4 regions of the Bacillus sp. Bwzl_19 genome follow, and region 4 is predicted to be linked to each of the others. Evidence: riboswitches for the same ligand, from Rfam matches in the RefSeq annotation. Region 4 holds a riboswitch; each other region holds the start of a gene.
What was found. Region 4 has a riboswitch for S-adenosylmethionine ahead of ACW5MY_RS09510 (2-hydroxyacid dehydrogenase). Riboswitches for the same ligand answer to the same signal wherever they lie in the genome.
Positions count from the first base shown of each region.

Region 1: another riboswitch for S-adenosylmethionine. It lies ahead of metK (methionine adenosyltransferase); the one in region 4 lies ahead of ACW5MY_RS09510 (2-hydroxyacid dehydrogenase).
Region 2: another riboswitch for S-adenosylmethionine. It lies ahead of ACW5MY_RS05730 (bifunctional homocysteine S-methyltransferase/methylenetetrahydrofolate reductase); the one in region 4 lies ahead of ACW5MY_RS09510 (2-hydroxyacid dehydrogenase).
Region 3: another riboswitch for S-adenosylmethionine. It lies ahead of mtnK (S-methyl-5-thioribose kinase); the one in region 4 lies ahead of ACW5MY_RS09510 (2-hydroxyacid dehydrogenase).

Region 1 is NZ_CM142729.1:2,639,252-2,643,837, forward strand. It holds gene asnB (asparagine synthase (glutamine-hydrolyzing)) at 1-999, opposite strand, end outside; gene metK (methionine adenosyltransferase) at 1,143-2,345, opposite strand; SAM riboswitch class I at 2,515-2,653, opposite strand; gene pckA (phosphoenolpyruvate carboxykinase (ATP)) at 2,852-4,435, shown strand; gene ACW5MY_RS13970 (DUF2584 domain-containing protein) at 4,478-4,586, opposite strand, start outside.
Region 2 is NZ_CM142729.1:1,094,391-1,098,976, forward strand. It holds gene ACW5MY_RS05730 (bifunctional homocysteine S-methyltransferase/methylenetetrahydrofolate reductase) at 1-1,663, opposite strand, end outside; SAM riboswitch class I at 1,753-1,875, opposite strand; gene ACW5MY_RS05735 (YajQ family cyclic di-GMP-binding protein) at 1,976-2,467, opposite strand; gene ACW5MY_RS05740 (CvfB family protein) at 2,567-3,463, shown strand; gene ACW5MY_RS05745 (BMP family lipoprotein) at 3,639-4,586, shown strand, end outside.
Region 3 is NZ_CM142729.1:1,405,414-1,409,999, reverse strand. It holds gene ACW5MY_RS07495 (pyridoxal phosphate-dependent aminotransferase) at 1-718, opposite strand, end outside; gene ACW5MY_RS07490 (carbon-nitrogen family hydrolase) at 811-1,590, shown strand; SAM riboswitch class I at 1,683-1,837, shown strand; gene mtnK (S-methyl-5-thioribose kinase) at 1,947-3,131, shown strand; gene mtnA (S-methyl-5-thioribose-1-phosphate isomerase) at 3,138-4,199, shown strand; gene ACW5MY_RS07475 (methylated-DNA--[protein]-cysteine S-methyltransferase) at 4,441-4,586, opposite strand, start outside.
Region 4 is NZ_CM142729.1:1,826,633-1,831,218, forward strand. It holds partial or broken gene ACW5MY_RS09500 (RbtT/DalT/CsbX family MFS transporter) at 1-38, opposite strand, end outside; gene ACW5MY_RS09505 (FGGY-family carbohydrate kinase) at 107-1,573, opposite strand; gene ACW5MY_RS09510 (2-hydroxyacid dehydrogenase) at 1,592-2,593, opposite strand; SAM riboswitch class I at 2,715-2,807, opposite strand; gene ACW5MY_RS09515 (molybdopterin oxidoreductase family protein) at 2,954-4,586, shown strand, end outside.

The DNA.
Region 1 (4,586 bases), 810 kb from region 4:
AAAGTGCCAGACGATTTTCGGAAGCTCGTTCATATACTCCTCTGGAGAAATGACTTTGCTGATATTTTCAATCCCGAGCGCGGCAGCTGTTTCCTTCGCTACATCAACTTCACTGAAGCCCTGCTGCTCGAAGCCGACAGAAAATGTTTTCAGGTTCGGGTGAAATTCTTTCGCAACTGAGACGATAAAAGAAGAGTCAATACCGCCTGATAGGAACGAGCCGACGGGAACGTCACTTCTCATGTGGACTTTGACAGAGTCAAAGATTGCGTCTCTGACTTCTTTCACCAATTTATCTTCATCAGACTGAACGGGCTTAAAGTTCGCTTTGAAATACGTTTTAAACGCGATATCGCCTTCCGGGCGGATCGTAAACTGGCTGCCCGGCTCGACTTTTTTCACTTCAGCGTCAAGCGTGCTCGGTTCAGGAACGAATTGGAAAGACATATATTGCTGTAAAGAAGCTGTATCAAGATCAATACCGTTTTGAGCGGCCATTAAACTTTTTCTTTCAGAAGCAAAATACACTTTGTCCCCGATGGTTGTGTAATACAGCGGTTTAATTCCGAACGGGTCTCTCGCGCCGTACATGACACGGTCAGCTTTGTTCCAGATTAAAAACGCAAACATTCCGCGAAGCTTTGAAGCAGCTTCTTCTTTATAATGGCGGTATGTCGCAAGGAGCACCTCGGTATCGGAATCTGTATTGAACTTGTAGCCTTTCGCTTCAAGCTCTTCTCTCAATTCAATGTAGTTATAGATTTCGCCGTTAAAAATGATCCAATATTTTTCGTCTTCATATGATAAAGGCTGTCCGCCGTTTTCTACGTCAATAATACTGAGCCGTCTGAAGCCGAAACCGACGTGCTCGTCATGATAATACCCATCGCTGTCAGGACCGCGGTGAACGATCATTTGATTCATTTGTTTGATTAGCTCTTCTTGATCTGCGGTTTGAGTTAATGGATGCTTATTAAAAACACCGACAAATCCACACATAGTATAGCCTCCATAAGTGTAATTTTCTAATTGGACCCCCTTTTTATAGACGCTTTGTTACGCCATTGGTTTCACGCTATGTAAAAAATCAGCATGGCAGCATCTGCAAAAAGGGAAAGCCGCTTAAGTAAGCGGCTATAAAATTATTCTCCTAGTGCTTCTTTGCGAAGCGCATCCGCCTTGTCAGTACGCTCCCAAGGAAGATCCACATCATGGCGTCCGAAGTGGCCGTAAGCAGCAGTCTGCTTATAGATCGGGCGGCGCAAATCAAGCATTTTAATAATGCCGGCAGGTCTCAGGTCGAAGTTATTCCGTACGACTTCGATCAGTTTCTCTTCAGAAGCTTTTCCTGTATCAAACGTATTGATGGAAATAGAAACAGGCTGTGCCACGCCGATTGCGTATGCAAGCTGCACTTCACAAGAATCAGCAAGGCCTGCTGCCACGATGTTTTTCGCTACGTATCTCGCAGCGTATGCCGCTGAACGGTCTACCTTCGTCGCATCCTTACCGGAGAACGCGCCGCCGCCGTGGCGTGCATATCCGCCGTATGTGTCAACGATGATTTTACGGCCTGTAAGCCCCGCATCACCTTGCGGACCGCCGATTACGAAACGTCCCGTAGGGTTGATGAAGTATTTTGTCTCTTCATCGATCAGTTCCTCAGGCACGACAGGGTTAATGACATGCTCTTTCAGATTGCGCTGAATCTGCTCAAGCGTAATTTCCGGATGGTGCTGAGTTGAGATGACGATCGCATCGATGCGGACAGGTTTGTTGTTTTCATCATATTCAACGGTAACTTGCGTTTTTCCGTCAGGGCGAAGGTACGGAAGAATGTCTTCTTTGCGGACTTCGCTCAGACGGCGGGCTAATTTATGCGCCAGTGAGATCGGAAGCGGCATAAGCTCTTTCGTTTCGTTACACGCATAACCGAACATCAGACCTTGGTCCCCCGCTCCGATCGCTTCGATTTCAGCGTCGCTCATTGTGCCTTCACGCGCTTCAAGAGCCTGATCGACACCCATCGCGATATCCGCAGACTGTTCATCAATTGATGTTAAAACAGCGCAAGTCTCCGCATCAAATCCGTATTTAGCCCGTGTGTAGCCGATTTCTTTAATCGTTTCACGGACTGTTTTCGGAATGTCAACGTATGTTGATGTTGTAATCTCTCCGCTTACCAGCACAAGACCTGTTGTTACAGACGTTTCGCAGGCTACGCGCGCGTTCGGGTCATTTTTTAAAATCTCATCTAAGATACTGTCAGAAATTTGGTCACAGATTTTATCCGGATGACCCTCGGTAACAGATTCAGATGTAAATAGTCGACGGTTTTTACTCATTTACTTTTCCTCCTGAAAAAAGATCTTTTGCAAGACCTTTTCATATGATACGGAACTCGCTCCCTCTTAATACAATGTCATACTATATCAGAGAATGTTAATTGGCATATTTTATGAAATAAAAAAACCTTTTCCACTCGAGGAAAGGGTTTGGTCTGTGTGCCTTTCACTCTTATCGCTCAAGGAAATATTAAACCTTGCATCAGGTTAGCACCTTGGTTTCCCACAGTGTTTTCACCTGCTTTTTTACAGAGAAACCGGTTGCTGGGCTTCATCGGGCCTGTCCCTCCGCCAGCTCGGGATAAGAGTATCCGCTCAATGAAATATCTTATCGTAAAAGGGCGGAAAGTGTCAATATGAATTAAAGCGATTACGCGCCTTTATTTCGGGAAGCAATGGAAAAAACACAAACAAAAAATAATAAATAGTATAGACTATTTTTATATATATGTTATACTAATTCCACATTCAGCGAAATACAAATAAACCGGCAAAGGAAGGTTTTTATGAAATTAGTTGATTTAACCGCAGATCTTCAAGCGTTACTCGCAAGTCCGAATGTGCATCATAATTTATCAGCTCCAAAACTTACTGAAAAAGTGATCAGCCGAAATGAAGGAACGCTGACATCAACAGGCGCCGTACGCGCCACTACCGGCGCATATACGGGCCGATCACCTAAAGATAAATTTATCGTTCGTGAAAAAAGCACAGAAAATCAAATTGATTGGGGCGCGGTGAACCAGCCCATTTCTGAAGAAGCGTTTGAAAAGCTGTACGCCAAAGTCGTCAGCTACTTAAAACAGAGAGATGAACTGTTTGTTTTTGAAGGATTCGCAGGCGCAGATGAAAAATACAGACTGCCGATTACAGTCGTAAATGAATTTGCGTGGCATAATTTATTCGCGCGCCAGCTGTTTATCAGACCGGAGACGAATGAAAAAGATCCGCAAGCACAGCCGTTTACCATTCTTTCAGCTCCGCATTTTAAAGCTGATCCGGAAACGGACGGCACGCATTCTGAAACATTTATTATTGTATCCTTCGAAAAGCGCGTCATTTTAATCGGCGGCACCGAGTACGCCGGAGAAATGAAAAAATCAATATTCTCGATTATGAACTTTCTGCTCCCGCAGCAGGATATTCTGCCGATGCACTGCTCAGCCAACGTCGGTGAAAAAGGCGATGTCGCCCTGTTTTTCGGTCTTTCCGGCACTGGGAAAACGACGCTTTCAGCCGATGCGGACCGGAAACTGATCGGCGATGACGAGCACGGCTGGTCTGATTCCGGCGTTTTTAACATTGAAGGCGGATGTTACGCTAAATGTATAAATCTGAGCGAAGAAAAAGAACCGCAGATTTTTCACGCGATCCGCTTCGGGTCTGTTCTTGAGAATGTTGTGCTTGATGAGAAAACGGGTGAGGCGGATTACGACAATTCCTTCTACACGGAAAACACAAGAGCCGCATATCCGATTGAGATGATCGGCAATATCGTGCAGCCTAGCATTGCCGGCCACCCGCAGGCGATCGTCTTTTTAACGGCGGATGCATTCGGTGTGCTCCCTCCGATCAGCAAACTGACGAAGGAGCAGGCGATGTATCATTTCTTAAGCGGGTACACCAGCAAACTTGCCGGAACCGAACGCGGTGTGACATCTCCGCAAACGACTTTTTCCACGTGCTTCGGTTCACCGTTCCTGCCGCTTCCGGCTCACGTATATGCCGAAATGCTCGGGAAGAAAATCGACGAACACGGCGTTCAAGTCTTTCTGGTCAACACAGGCTGGACCGGCGGAGGGTACGGAGTCGGAGAGCGGATGAAACTTTCGTATACAAGAGCGATGGTCAAAGCCGCAATTGACGGCACGCTTGATCAGACAGACATGACAGCAGACAGCATTTTCGGTCTGCACAGCCCCGTTCATGTTCCGGGCGTTCCGGATGAGGTTCTTCAGCCTGAAAACACATGGAGCGATAAAAAAGCATACAACGAAAAAGCGCTGTTTTTAGCCAATGAGTTCAAAGAAAACTTTAAAAAGTTTTCCCATGCAGACTCCATTGCCAAAGCCGGCGGACCTCTCGTTTAACCAAAAAAGCCAAGGGCGTATATGCCCTCGGCTTTTGTTTTTTCAATTTGTCGAATGAAGCGAAGTGAGTCTGTATGTAATGCTTGTCCGGCCGTTCGCCCACTCGAGCTTTTGGACTTCACCCGTGCCGGATTTCTCGCCGTTTTTTGTT
Region 2 (4,586 bases), 730 kb from region 4:
CTTCACCGGCCTGCGCCATTTTTTCCCGGATGCTGTCTGACAGCTTAATGCCCGGTATTTCATGATGAATGAACTCTGCGTTGCGGCTGCTCGTTAACGGCATAATGCCGATATACACCGGCGTTTTGAGATGCTTCGTTTCATGATGAATGTCAATGAGCTGCTGCTCTGAGTAAACAGGCTGAGACACGAAGTAGTCGGCTCCGCACTCGATTTTTTTCTCCAGCCGTTTTACCGCCTTATCAAGATGGCGGACATTCGGATTGAATGCCCCGGCTACGGAAAAGTTCGTTTTCTTGCCGAGCGGTTTCCCTGATAAAGAAATGCCCTCGTTGAATTGCTTAATCAGCCTGATCAAGTCAAAGGACGTCAAATCATAGACGGAGGTAGCTCCCGGAAAGTCGCCGATTTTTGAAGGATCGCCCGTGATGGCTAAAATGTCGGTGAGCCCGAGCGTATCCAGCCCCATTAAATGTGACTGAAGGCCGATGATATTGCGGTCTCTGCATGTAATGTGGACGAGAGAACGGATATCAAGGCGCTCTTTCAGTAATGAACCGCAGGCTGCATTGCTGATCCTCGGTGTCGCCAATGAATTGTCGGCGAGCGTCAGCGCTTCTATGCCGGTTTCCTTTAATTCAGCCGCCGCTTTCAGAAATTTGCCAAAATTCAATTTTTTCGGCGGATCAAGCTCTACGATGATTGACCGTTTTTGCGCGGCGATTTCGTCTAAACCCGGATCGGTCCGTTCATCCCGGACTGAGATGACTTCTTCTTCCCGTCTGATTTTCACTTCTTTATCAGTAACGGGTGAAAGTCCGTGGACCGCATCAGCCATGGCTCTGATGTGGTTGGGCGTTGTGCCGCAGCAGCCTCCGATAATGCGCGCGCCCTGAGTGCGGAATTGTATGGCGCTCTCCCGGAAATAGGCATCGTCCGTATCATAAACAAGCCGGCCTCCTTCTAAAGACGGAAGGCTGCTGTTCGGATAGACCGATAAATAAGCGTCACGGAAAATAGGCACTTCGGTAAGGGCTTCAATCATGTGGTACGGGCCGAGCCGGCAATTGATTCCCGTTATATCAGCGCCGAGGCCGGCAATTGATCTGAGCGCTTCCCGAAGCGGTGTTCCGTCCTGCAGCACGCCCTGTTCGTGCATGGAAACGTTCAGCATGATCGGGAGTTCCGTTTCTTTTCTGGCGATCTTCAGCACTTCGCGCGCTTCTTCTAAATCATAGTATGTTTCCAAGAGCAGGCCGTCCGGCTCCTCGTGAAGCAGTAAATAAAGCTGCTCCCGAAAGCTGCGTTTAATCTCCTCAAGGCTGTAGGCGTTTTTGTTGAAGGTGCGGATGCCGCCCATCGTTCCCAAAACATAAGCGCCGTCTGAGGAAGCGCGCGCGATTCTGACCGCCTCCTGATTGATTCTTTTCGTGTCATCTTCAAGTCCGTATCTTGAGAGCTTAATAAAATTCGCGCCGTACGTGTTTGTTTGAACGATGTCTGCCCCGGCTTCCACGTAAGCCTTATGTATCCGCTTGATTTCCTCGGGCTTTGAGACGTTCAGTTCCTCAAAACATCTGTCAATGCCGTAGGAATAAAGGAGAGTGCCCATCGCGCCGTCCCCGATTAATATCCGTTCTTCCAAGTCTTGTAATAGTCCCATTGTTTGCCTCCTTCATCACATTCAGCAAGGAAAAAAGAGAAATAAAAAAAGTCTTCTTAAGAAGAAGACTTTGTGATCATTTGTCTCTCTTCTTATCTTCCAAGCTGTTTATTAGCTTGCTGGATTTAGCACCTTGGTCATGGTTTGGGTAAACCATTACACCGGTTGCTGAAGCGTCGTCGGGCCAGTCCCTCGGCTTCTCTTGATAAGAACGTTCATTTAATTGTCATGGGTTTCCAAAACTTAACTGTGAAAATCCCTTTCTCCAAATTTACCGAAAATAGAGACAATAATCAATAGGAATCACATAATTTATCTAAAATTAATAAATTGAACATCAATCGGCAGGTCTGCACCGCGGACGGCTGCAATAATCTGCTGCAGATCATCTTTATTTTTTCCGGTGACGCGCACTTGGTCGTCCTGAATCTGCGACTTTACTTTCAAGCCGGAGTTTTTAATCACTGCATTGATTTTTTTTGCGTTGTCTTTATCAATGCCCTGTACAAGCTTCGCGCGCTGGCGCACTGTGCCTCCCGAGGCATTTTCAATTTTGCCGTATTCAATGTTTTTCGTCGGCACATCCCGTTTGATCAGCTTGCCGCTCAGCACATCTTTGAGCTGATTCAATTTAAACTCGTCATCTGAAATCAGGACAAGTTCTTCCTTTTCTAAACTCACATCGCTTTTAGATCCTTTAAAGTCATAGCGCGTGCCGATTTCTTTCAGCGTCATCTGAATCGCATTCTGAACTTCGGGAAATTCAACTTTTGATACGATATTAAAAGAACTTTCTTTTGCCATGAGAAAACCTCCTATAACATTTCACTTATGAGTTGATTATAGTAGAATAAAGAGAAATGTCCAACAGCATAAAGCATGAATTTGTGTGAATTGGAAAAAATGGGAAAAACATCAGCCTCATACGGGCGAAGCAGGAAGGACGATAACATGAGACCAGGGCAGCAGCTCACGCTTAGTATAGATCACCAAACCGATTTCGGTTATTTTTTAACTGACGGCGAGGATACGGTTCTTTTACATAACAGTGAAATCACAGAGGATATCGAAGACAGAGATGAAGTGGACGTATTTATTTACGTCGACCATCAGGAAAGGCTCGCGGCGACGATGAAAAAGCCGCTCATCAGCTTTTATGATTACGGATGGGTGGAAGTGACGGATCAAGTGGAGGATATGGGCGTATTCGTCGACGTCGGTCTGTCAAAAGACGCGCTCGTCGCAACGGAGCATCTGCCCCCGTATAAATCCGTCTGGCCGCAAAAAGGCGACAGACTGTATTGCATGCTTAAGGTGACAAACCGCGGGCGCATGTTTGCCAAGCCGGCGCCGGAGGACATCATCAGCGAATTATTTACAGATGCAGGCGAAGAGATGATGAATAAAGAACTGACGGGAACGGTGTACAGGCTGATTGCATCAGGCTCTTTCATTATTACAGATGAAGGCATCCGCGGGTTTATTCACTCTTCGGAAAGAAAAGAAGAGCCGAGACTCGGCAGCCGTGTGACAGGGCGTGTCATCGAGGTGAAGGAAGACGGCTCTGTCAACATGTCGCTGCTGCCGAGAAAGCAGGACGCGCTTTCTGTTGACGCTGAAGAGATTTTGACCTATCTGAGATCAAGAAACGGCGCGATGCCATACGGAGACAAAAGCCATCCTGACGATATTCGCGAACGGTTCAATTTAAGCAAAGCCGCCTTTAAGCGGGCGCTCGGCCACCTGATGAAAAACGGCAAGGTATATCAGGAAGACGGCTGGACATACGAAAAACAATAAATTTTCTGCAAAAACATCGGTGAACAAAACCGATGTTTTTTATTTCCTTCAAAACCACAATATTCCTGATTTTCTTTGTTTTCATGTTTGTTTTCAAAAAAATAAATATTTTATTGAAATAAAATATTCTGACACGCAGACCGATATATAGAAAAAACCGCAAAGGAGAGTTTCAATGAAAAAAATGGTGATATTTGCGGCTGTTCTGCTGATCGCACTCGGTGCGGCCGGATGTGCAAACAGCCAATCAGACGAAACGGCCGGCCGTGAGGCGAAAAAAATCGGGATGATGCTGACGGACAACGGACTTGGCGACCAGTCCTTTAATGATTCTGGTTTTCAAGGCTTAATGAAAGCAAGAGACGAGCTCGGCATCACATTTGACTACAGAGAAATAAAGGATACCGGTACATATGAAAAAGGACTGACTCAACTTGTAAAAGAAGGAAATGATCTTGTTGTGGCACTCGGCTACAGCATGCAGCCGGATTTAGAAAAGGTCGCTAAAAAATATCCGAACCAGCAGTTTGTGCTGATTGATTCAGTGTCAGAACTGAAAAACGTCACCTCCGTTACCTTTAAAGAAGATGAGGGAAGCTATTTAGCAGGAGCACTGGCGGCCCTGACAACAAAAACTGGCACGATCGGATTTATCGGCGGCTCAGATGCCGACGTCATTAAACGGTTTAAAAAAGGCTATGTGGAAGGGGCGAAATCAATCAAACCAAATATTCGTGTACTGTCTGAAATCAGCGGATCGTTTGATAATGACAAGCTTGGGCAGCAGATCGCCAAACGAATGATTCATCAGAAAGCCGATGTCCTGTTTACGGCGGCCGGTTTTACGGGTGTCGGCGCGCTGAAGGAAGCGGAGGCCGAAAAGATATACGCGATCGGTGTGGACAGCGACCAATATTACACTGCCGAACACGCCGTTATCTCCTCTTTAGTGAAAAACGTTGACCATGTGATTTACGAGCTGGCCAAAGATTTAAAAAACGGAAAGCAAATCAAAAACGGCCAAATCGTTTATGGATTAAAGGAAAATGGCATGGACTTAGCCCAGATCAGAATCGTGAAGAATTCAGATGAGCTGACAAAAAAAATCGCTGATATGAAAAGC
Region 3 (4,586 bases), 420 kb from region 4:
TTGACAAGGTATAGATTTCAATTCCTGTCTCTTTTGCACCTTCCGTCTGCAAAAAGCTCAGCGGTTTATGCCCGTCGTAGCCGACTGCTCCGTATGCGAAATCATGTACGACACAAATGCCGTTTTGTTTTGCAAAGCTGACCGTTTCCTCAAAAAACGCCTCTGTCGCCACAGCACCGGTCGGATTATTCGGATAATTGAGATACAGCAGCTTCGCCTCATTCTGCACCTTTTCAGGAATTGCGCTGTAATCAGGGAGAAACCCTCTATCTTCCGTCAGCGGCATCATTTCCATTTTCGCTTTCGCAAGGGCGACACCCGACCAGTAATCAGGATATCCGGGATCAGGCACAAGAATTGTATCTCCCGGGTTCAAAAGACATTGCGGAAGCTCTACAAGTCCCGCCTTGCCTCCGAACAGCACGGCCACTTCCGTTTCCGGATCAAGCGTAACCCCGTACTCCCTTTCATAAAATTCAGCGGCTGCTTTTTTGAAGCTGTAAGCGCCCCGGAAGGATGAGTATTTATGATTTTCCGGCCTTTCGACGGCGCGCTTCATTTCCTCAACGATATGCTGAGGCGTCGGTTGATCGGGGTTCCCCTGTCCCAAATTGATGACGTCTTTGCCTTCTTTCAGCTTTTGATTCACTTTTTGCACCAATGATGCGAAAAATTGTTCCGGCAGCTGTTTGAGTACATCAGAGATTTCAAAGTTCATATTTTCACCTTCTAAAAATTTCTTGAAATGATAGTCCATCATCATATATGGTTAAATAAAAAAAGTAAAGAGAAACTTGGGGTGTTGAAAAAATGAAATGGACCGTTTCTTGTTTGCAATTTGATATTTCATACGGAAATCCTTCAGAAAACTTCAAAAAAGCAGAATCTTTGATTGAGCAAGAAAGCCGCCGCGCTGATGTCATCGTGCTTCCTGAGTTATGGACGACCGGCTATGACCTCACACGGCTTGACCAGCTGGCGGATGAAAACGGCGAAACCTCGGTACAATGGCTTAAAAAAACGGCCAAAAGATACAATGTACACCTCGTTGCCGGATCTGTCGCGGTCAAAGAAGGAGAAAATGTCTATAACACCATGTACATCGCCGATAACAGCGGACAGATCGTGAAGCAGTATCAGAAAGCCCATCTGTTTCAGCTGATGGATGAACATCTATATCTGTCAGCAGGAAACAGCGACGGTTCCTTTGAGCTTGACGGTGTCAAGTGTGCCGGGCTGATCTGCTATGATATCCGTTTCCCCGAATGGATCAGAAAGCATACGTCCAAGGGAGCAAATGTACTCTTTATCTCTGCGGAATGGCCGTTGCCCCGCCTCGATCATTGGCGAAGCCTGCTTATCGCCAGAGCAATTGAAAACCAATGTTTTGTCGCCGCCTGCAACTGCACGGGATCCAATCCCGATAATGAATTTGCCGGCCATAGCCTGATAATTGACCCATGGGGCCGGATTTTGGCCGAAGGAGACCGGACGGAAGGCGCAGTCCCAGCGGAAATCGATGTTTCAGAAAGTGAGGCCGTGCGCGGCACCATACCGGTTTTCCAAGATTTGCGGCGTGATTTATATTAATTTTCAAAAAAACGTTGACAAGAATATTCCGCACCTGCTAATATTTTCATCAACTGATTAATCCGAATTGTGATACAAATCAATATATTTTTCTCTTATCGAGAGTTGGGCGAGGGAATCGGCCTTTTGACCCCAACAGCAACCGACCGTAATTCCATTGTGAAATGGGGCGCGTACATTTTGCGCCGAGACATTGTCTCATAAGGCACGGTGCTAATTCCATCAGATGTTATCTGAGAGATAAGAGGCGGACTGCACTGTTTCAGCCTCCTTCTCTTTCAGAGAAGGAGGCTTTTTTTCGGGCGTATTCTCCGTCACGATCTCTTACAGCCACTACATAATAGGAGGGTAAATCCATGTCTGCAACTAAAACAAGTCTTTATGAACAATTAACAGAAAGCTCCGCCGCCGCGCTAGCCGTGAAGCTCGGCTTGTTCCAAAGCAAAAGCACCCTGACATGCCGTGAAATCGGCGACGGCAATTTGAATTACGTCTTTCATGTGTACGATAAAGAAAACAAAAAGGGACTGATTATCAAGCAGGCGATTCCTTACGCCAAAGTCGTCGGTGAAAGCTGGCCGCTTACGATCGATCGGGCGAGAATCGAAAGCAGCGCCCTCATCCGCCAGGGCGAGCATGTGCCGCACCTCGTTCCGGCCGTTTACTATTCCGATACTGAAATGGCCGTCACGGTAATGGAAGACCTCTCGCATTTAAAGATCTCAAGAAAAGGGCTGCTGGAAGGAAAACATTATCCGAACTTATCGGCCCATATCGGTGAATTTTTAGGAAAAACGCTGTTTTACTCATCCGCTTATGCGCTTGATGCGAAAGTAAAGCAGCAGCTCGCAAAGCAGTTTACAAATCCTGAGCTTTGCAATATCACAGAAAGACTTGTGTTTACAGAACCGTTTCTCGATCATGAAACAAATGATTTCGAAGAGGAGCTGCGCCCATACGCAGAAAAAATTTGGAACAATTCCCGGCTGAAAGAAGGCGCCGATGAATTGAAAGCCATCTTTCTGAATTCAGCGGAAACATTGATTCACGGCGATCTGCACACGGGAAGCATCTTCGCTGATGAACATGAAACAAAAGTCATTGATCCCGAATTTGCTTTCTTCGGACCGATCGGCTTTGACATCGGCCAATTTATCGCCAACCTGCTGTTAAACGCCCTCAGCCGGGACGGTGACGACAGACAGCCGTTATATGACCATACTGCCGCCGTATGGGACACATTTGTGAAAACATTCAGTGAAGCTTGGGAGAAAGACAGCTTGCCTTCCTGCAGACATCTGCTGGAAGATACACTGAAAAACACGTTTGAGGAAGCGGTCGGTTTTGCGGGATGCGAATTGATTCGGCGCACGATCGGACTCGCCCATGTAGCTGACTTAGATGAACTCACTCCGTTTGACAAACGAATTGAACGGAAAAAGCTGGCGCTTGAAATCGGCGCCTGTTATATCGAAAACAGAAAAGAACTGAAGGATATCACTGAGGTTCTGGAACAATTTAAGCTCCGTGTAAAGGAATGATGCAGCATGACCAATGAATTTGCCATCCCCCGTTCTGTGGAATGGAAAGAAACATACATCCGCATTTTAAATCAGCAAAAGCTCCCTGACGTTACTGAATATGTGGATCTTGAAACAAAGGAAGATGTATTCGACGCGATTATCACACTGAAAGTAAGGGGCGCTCCGGCCATCGGTATAACGGCGGCGTTCGGACTCGCGCTCTCTGCCAAATCGTTTGAAGTCCGCGATCTTTCTGATTTCCGCCGTCAGCTCGCGGATGTCAAAGCGTATTTAAACAGCTCGAGACCGACTGCCGTCAACCTCGCGTGGGCGCTTGACAGACTGACGGACTCCATCAGAGATGCGACCTCAATCAATGAAGCGAAGACAACGCTCGTTCATGAAGCCATTCAGATTCAGATTGAGGATGAAGAAACATGCCGGATGATCGGCCAAAATGCTCTGCAACTTTTTAAAAAAGGCGATAAGATCATGACTATCTGCAATGCAGGTTCAATTGCCACAAGCAGGTACGGTACGGCGCTTGCCCCCTTTTACTTAGCGAAACAAAAAGACCTCGGTCTTCATATTTACGCTTGTGAAACAAGGCCCGTTCTCCAGGGGTCCCGGCTGACGGCGTGGGAGCTGATGCAGGGCGGGATTGATGTCACGCTCATTACTGACAGCATGGCCGCCCACACAATGAAGGAAAAGCACATTTCAGCGGTCATTGTCGGCGCTGACAGAATTGCTAAAAACGGGGATACGGCCAACAAGATCGGAACGTATGGCCTCGCTATTTTGGCAAACGCCTTTCAAATTCCGTTTTTTGTGGCCGCACCGCTTTCGTCTTTTGACTTACAGATTGAAAACGGCGATCAGATTCCTATTGAAGAAAGAGATCCGGATGAAGTCAGACAGATCTCCGGCATACGCACCGCTCCTGAAGATGTGCCGGTCTTCAATCCTGCCTTCGATATTACACCGAGCAGCCTGATTTCAGGCATTATAACCGAGAAAGGCATCGTGACTGATTCTTACACGGAAGAAATTGAACAATTATTTGCAGACTGCCAGCTGAGCTGAAAAACCGCTGATGATATTGCCTCAGGCAATGTCAGCGGTTTTTTTGTCTGCATAATGTAATCACTTCATCTTTTTGGGCGGCTGAAATCAGATGCATTTTAAAAAACAGCTCTGCATAGCCGGCTATCTTTTGCGGACGGCTCACTCTCATCAGGCTTCGTCCTCCTTTTTCGTAAGACCAACTTTTTTCACTTAATAAAATGATATGTCGGACGTGAAAAAACGGAACGTGCCATATGCTTTATTTTTCTTTATAGGATATTTGTTCGATGTTCAGCAGCACCGCTTTTACATCCGTCTGGGTGCCCGCGTAACCCGTTAAGGCGCTGTTTTTGCCGATTACCCGATGGCACGGAATCAAAATCGGCAGCCTGTTGCGTTTATTGG
Region 4 (4,586 bases):
CAGGTAAGCTGTTTCGGAATTCCTATTTTATTAAGCATTTTTTGTTCCTCCTCTGCAGACTTTCATGTTGTCATTAATTCATTCAGAAATATATCCCAGCCCCGAGTCAGGCTTTCACCGCCGGCTGAAAATGCGTAAATAACCTTTGCGTATGTTTCCATTCTTCATATAGGAAGAGATCCGTCTGATCCGATTCCGGTTCAATAACTTTTGTGTTACTCGAAAGCTCTTCTTTCACACCGAGAGCCTCGTTGCAAATCACCGCCGCCCCCATCACGGATGCCTGACTGAAGCCTTCTCTCTTATAAATCTTCTTTTGCAGAAGGTTAGCAAGAAACTGTGTCAATGCATCACTTTGGAAACCGCCGCCGCATACTTTCACATCATTCTGTGAAAAGGAAGTTACCTCTGTTAACGCCTCATAGTTCCATTTAATTGAAAAAGCAATTTCCAGCAGTGCTGCTTTGACAAAATGCGCTCTGCTTAAATTTTGAGACAGCGGGGCGTCAAAGATAAATCCGCCTTTTGCAAGTGCGTTTTTCTCAGGCGATAAATAGGAGCCTAACGCAGAAACACACGCATGATCATATTTCGGCAGCCTTGCAATTTCCCGTTCCATGATGCCGTAGGATTCATTCGGATAAAAAATGGATTTTAATTTTTGATAATTGAGCCCGGTTACACCCGGATTTGTTTCAAGAAGCCATTGACCTTCTTCTGTGTGGCAATTCAGCCATGCTTTCTCTAAACTTTCAGTTCCGGCCTCTGCCGTTATCTTTGTAATCGGCGTTGTCGTGCCGGATATGATGACGATATCCCCCGGCTTTGCATCCGCACTTTTGATGGCAAGCTGTGTGTCTCCTCCGCCTGCAATCACAGGTACCCTTTCCGGAAGGCCGAGAACCTCCGCTCTCTTAAACGTTAACATTCCGACAACCGTCCCGGATCTGACGAGTGAAGGCAGAATGGAAGAAGGAACACCGAAGATATTGCATAATTTTTCTGACCACGCTTTTTTCCTTACGTCAAACAGCAGCGTTTCGGCAGCCTGTGACGGCTCATAGCTCAAAATTCCGCTTAGCTCAAATGTCACCCAGTCACTGATGCTCGTGATATACGTCACTTCTTTCCATAATGACGGCTGTCTTTCTTTTAATCCGACAAGTTTCATTGCGGAAAATAAAGCGCTCGGGAGACGTCCGGTTTGCTGATGCACTTCATCTTTTAACTCAATTCCGCTTTCCCATTCGCGCCCTCTGTTATCAATATTGGGCAGACCGAGAAATGCTTTTTTATCTTTATTGATCAGAACAACTCCCTGCCTCTGGCTTGTTGAGGTAATTCCGATTAATGTAATATGAGGACTTTTGGCAATAACCGTCCTTGCCATCGCGCTGATTTTCGTCCATATTCTTTCCGGCGAGAAATAGCGGCCGTCTGGATAAAGCGGATCTGTCACATATTCAATGTCTTCCCTTTCAAGTGCGGTCACTTCGCCGCCGGCAGTCACAACCGCGACTCGCGCATTCCCCGTCCCGATGTCAAATACAAGGTAGCCTTTTTGTCCAGCCATTACAGCTTCCTCCTTTTCCTATCCCTTTGTTTCAAGTTCTCTTTTGTTATAAAGTTCACGTATTGAGCAGGTTTGATCTTTTTTCCATTTGAAAAGCGCTTCATTTAAAATCCTCACATGATGATCCTCCACTTCAAATGGTGCCCCCGCTAAATGGGGAGTCGCTAACACATTCGGCAAAGAAATGATTTCATAATCAGAAGATTCAGGCGGTTCGTGATAAAATACATCAAGGATCGCTCCTTTAATCCGCCGTTCTTTCAGCACCCGCAACAGCTCTTCTCTGTCTGTTACCGCCGCTCTTGACGTATTGACAAAAACAGCTTCTTGTTTCATCAATTGAAAGTGCTTGGCGCCGATAAGGCCGATGGTTTCTTCTGTGCGCGGCAAGTGAACGGAAACAATATCACTTTCAGAAAATACCCGTTCCATCGTCGTTTTTTCATACTCCCGGTTTTCATGATTGACAAATGGGTCATAGTACAGCACCTTACAGTCAAAGGCGGCCAATAGCCGGGCGATTCTCTGTCCAACAGCTCCGAAACCGATAAGACCGACTGTTTTTCCCGTCAGCTCATTTCCTCTGAATTTGACGTAAGCCTGCAAATAATCACCATTCCATTTCCCATCCTTCAGCCACTGATGGGAAGAATACGTATGACGCAAAAATGAAATCACATTTCCGATAAACAGTTCAGCAACGGCCTGGGCATTTCGGGCCGGTGTAAAGAAAACAGGAATCTTTCTTTTAGTCGCCGCCTCAATATCCACATTAGACGGCATCCCTCTGCAGACGCCGATAAAAGCGGAATCCGGCAATATGTCAATGACACGCTCAGATACCTCATCAAGTTCAGTAATAAGCCCCGCCGCATTTGTCTCTTGGATCATCCGGATTAATTCGTCTTCCCGATAAGCCCGGCCGTGCTTCTTCCACGGCCTGTGCACAGTCCGGCCGAACAGCTCTGTCAGCTCCTTCAGCCCCTCGTCGTGATATGGTGCGGTAATTACAACCGTCATGGTGCAAAACATCCTTTTCACATAAATTTTTTCACAAAAAAATCTCTTTCCCCGAAGAAGGAAAGAGATTCATATACCGTCTTTATCCGCTTGAAGCGTACAAATATGTATAGATCATTCTTTCCTATCTTTCAAGCGTACGCTTGCTGGAATTGGCACAATAAATGTTGCCGAGGTTTCATAGGGCCAGTCCCTCCACCTCTCTTGATAGAAAATAAAATGATGAAATTGTCAGGCTGTTTAAAAGAATAAACCCATCATAGAAAAGTCTTTCCTGGATGTCAACACTTTTTTCAGAATTGACGTTCGATTTTGAAATGTTATAATGCTTACAATATAAAAAAAGAGGAGAAATGGGCTATGAATTCTGCAGCAGAACAGCCAAACGGGGTCTTTAAGTCGGTATGCTCACTGGACTGTCCCGATCAATGCGGTTTGCTTGTGACAAAAAAAGACGGAAAAATCGTTAAAATTCAGGGAGACCCAGATCACCCTGTCACATCAGGAAACATATGCAACAAAGTCAGACACATGGCTGAGCGCATTTATGATGAGAAGCGGTTAACCGCTCCGTTAAAGCGGATTGGTGAAAAAGGCGAAGCAAAGTTTGCGCCTATTTCTTGGGAGGAAGCGATCAATACGATCAGTGCGCGCTGGAAAGAGCTGATTGCCGAAGAAGGAGCAGAAAGCATTCTTCCGTACAGCTTTTACGGCAATATGGGAAAACTGGCTGCAGAGGGAATGGACCGCCGTTTTTTCCATCGTCTCGGGGCGAGTCATCTTGAACGTACGATCTGCAGCAAAGCCGGATCTGAAGGCTATAACTATACAATGGGAGAAGGCGCGGGTACTGATCCTGAGGAGACCATCCATGCAAAGCTCTTTATTTTTTGGGGAATCAATGCTGTCAGCACAAATATGCACCAAGTCATGATTGCTCAAAAAGCCCGGAAAAAAGGAGCTAAAATTGTCGTTATCGATGTACATAAGAATCAAACCGGCCGGCTTGCCGATTGGTTTATTCCCATTCGTCCCGGCACAGATGCCGCACTCGCTCTCGGTATCATGCATGTCTTATTCGATGAGAACCTTCACGATGAAGCATTTCTCACAGAATACACCGAAGGCAGCGAAGAATTAAAAGCGCATATCAAACAGTATGATCCGGAAACGGTTTCTGTTATTACAGGCGTTAAAGCCGACAATATCAGACGTCTTGCGAGAATGTACGGTGAAGCCTCCCCTTCCCTTATCAGGATCGGAAACGGCATTCAGCATCATGACAACGGCGGAATGATCGTCCGCACCGTTGCCTGTCTTCCGGCTGTAACAGGACAATGGCTCAACACCGGGGGAGGCGCAATCAAACATAACAGTGCGGTATTAAACTATAACAGACAGGCGCTCCAGCGTCCTGATCTGCTATACGGCAGAAAGCCAAGATCATTTAATATGAACAGGCTCGGAAGCGTTCTTTTAGAAACAAATCCGCCCGTGCGCTCCCTGTTTATTTACGGCACCAATCCCGCAGTGGTTGCCCCGGAAGCGAATAAAGTCAGAAAAGGCCTGCTGCGGGAGGATTTATTTACAATCGTTCATGATTTATTTTTAACGGAAACCGCCAAATATGCGGATATTGTGCTCCCTGCTGCATCTGCTTTTGAAAGTACGGATTTTTACACGTCTTACTGGCATCATTTTATTCAGCTGCAAAAACCGGTGATCGAACCGTATGGAGACAGCAAATCGAATACAGAAGTGTTCCGTTTGCTTGCCGGGGCGATGGGCTTTACCGAGCGGGAGCTTCAGGATTCTGATGAAGAATTAATCAGACAGGCGCTGGACTGTCCCGACAACCCGTATATCGAGGATATTGATTACGATTCGCTCTCACGCCATTCCTTTATGAGAGCCAAACGGAAAAAACCGCTTTTCCCGGGCAAGCTCAAGACACCAAGCGGAAAAATTGAATTATATTCTGAAAAGATGAAAC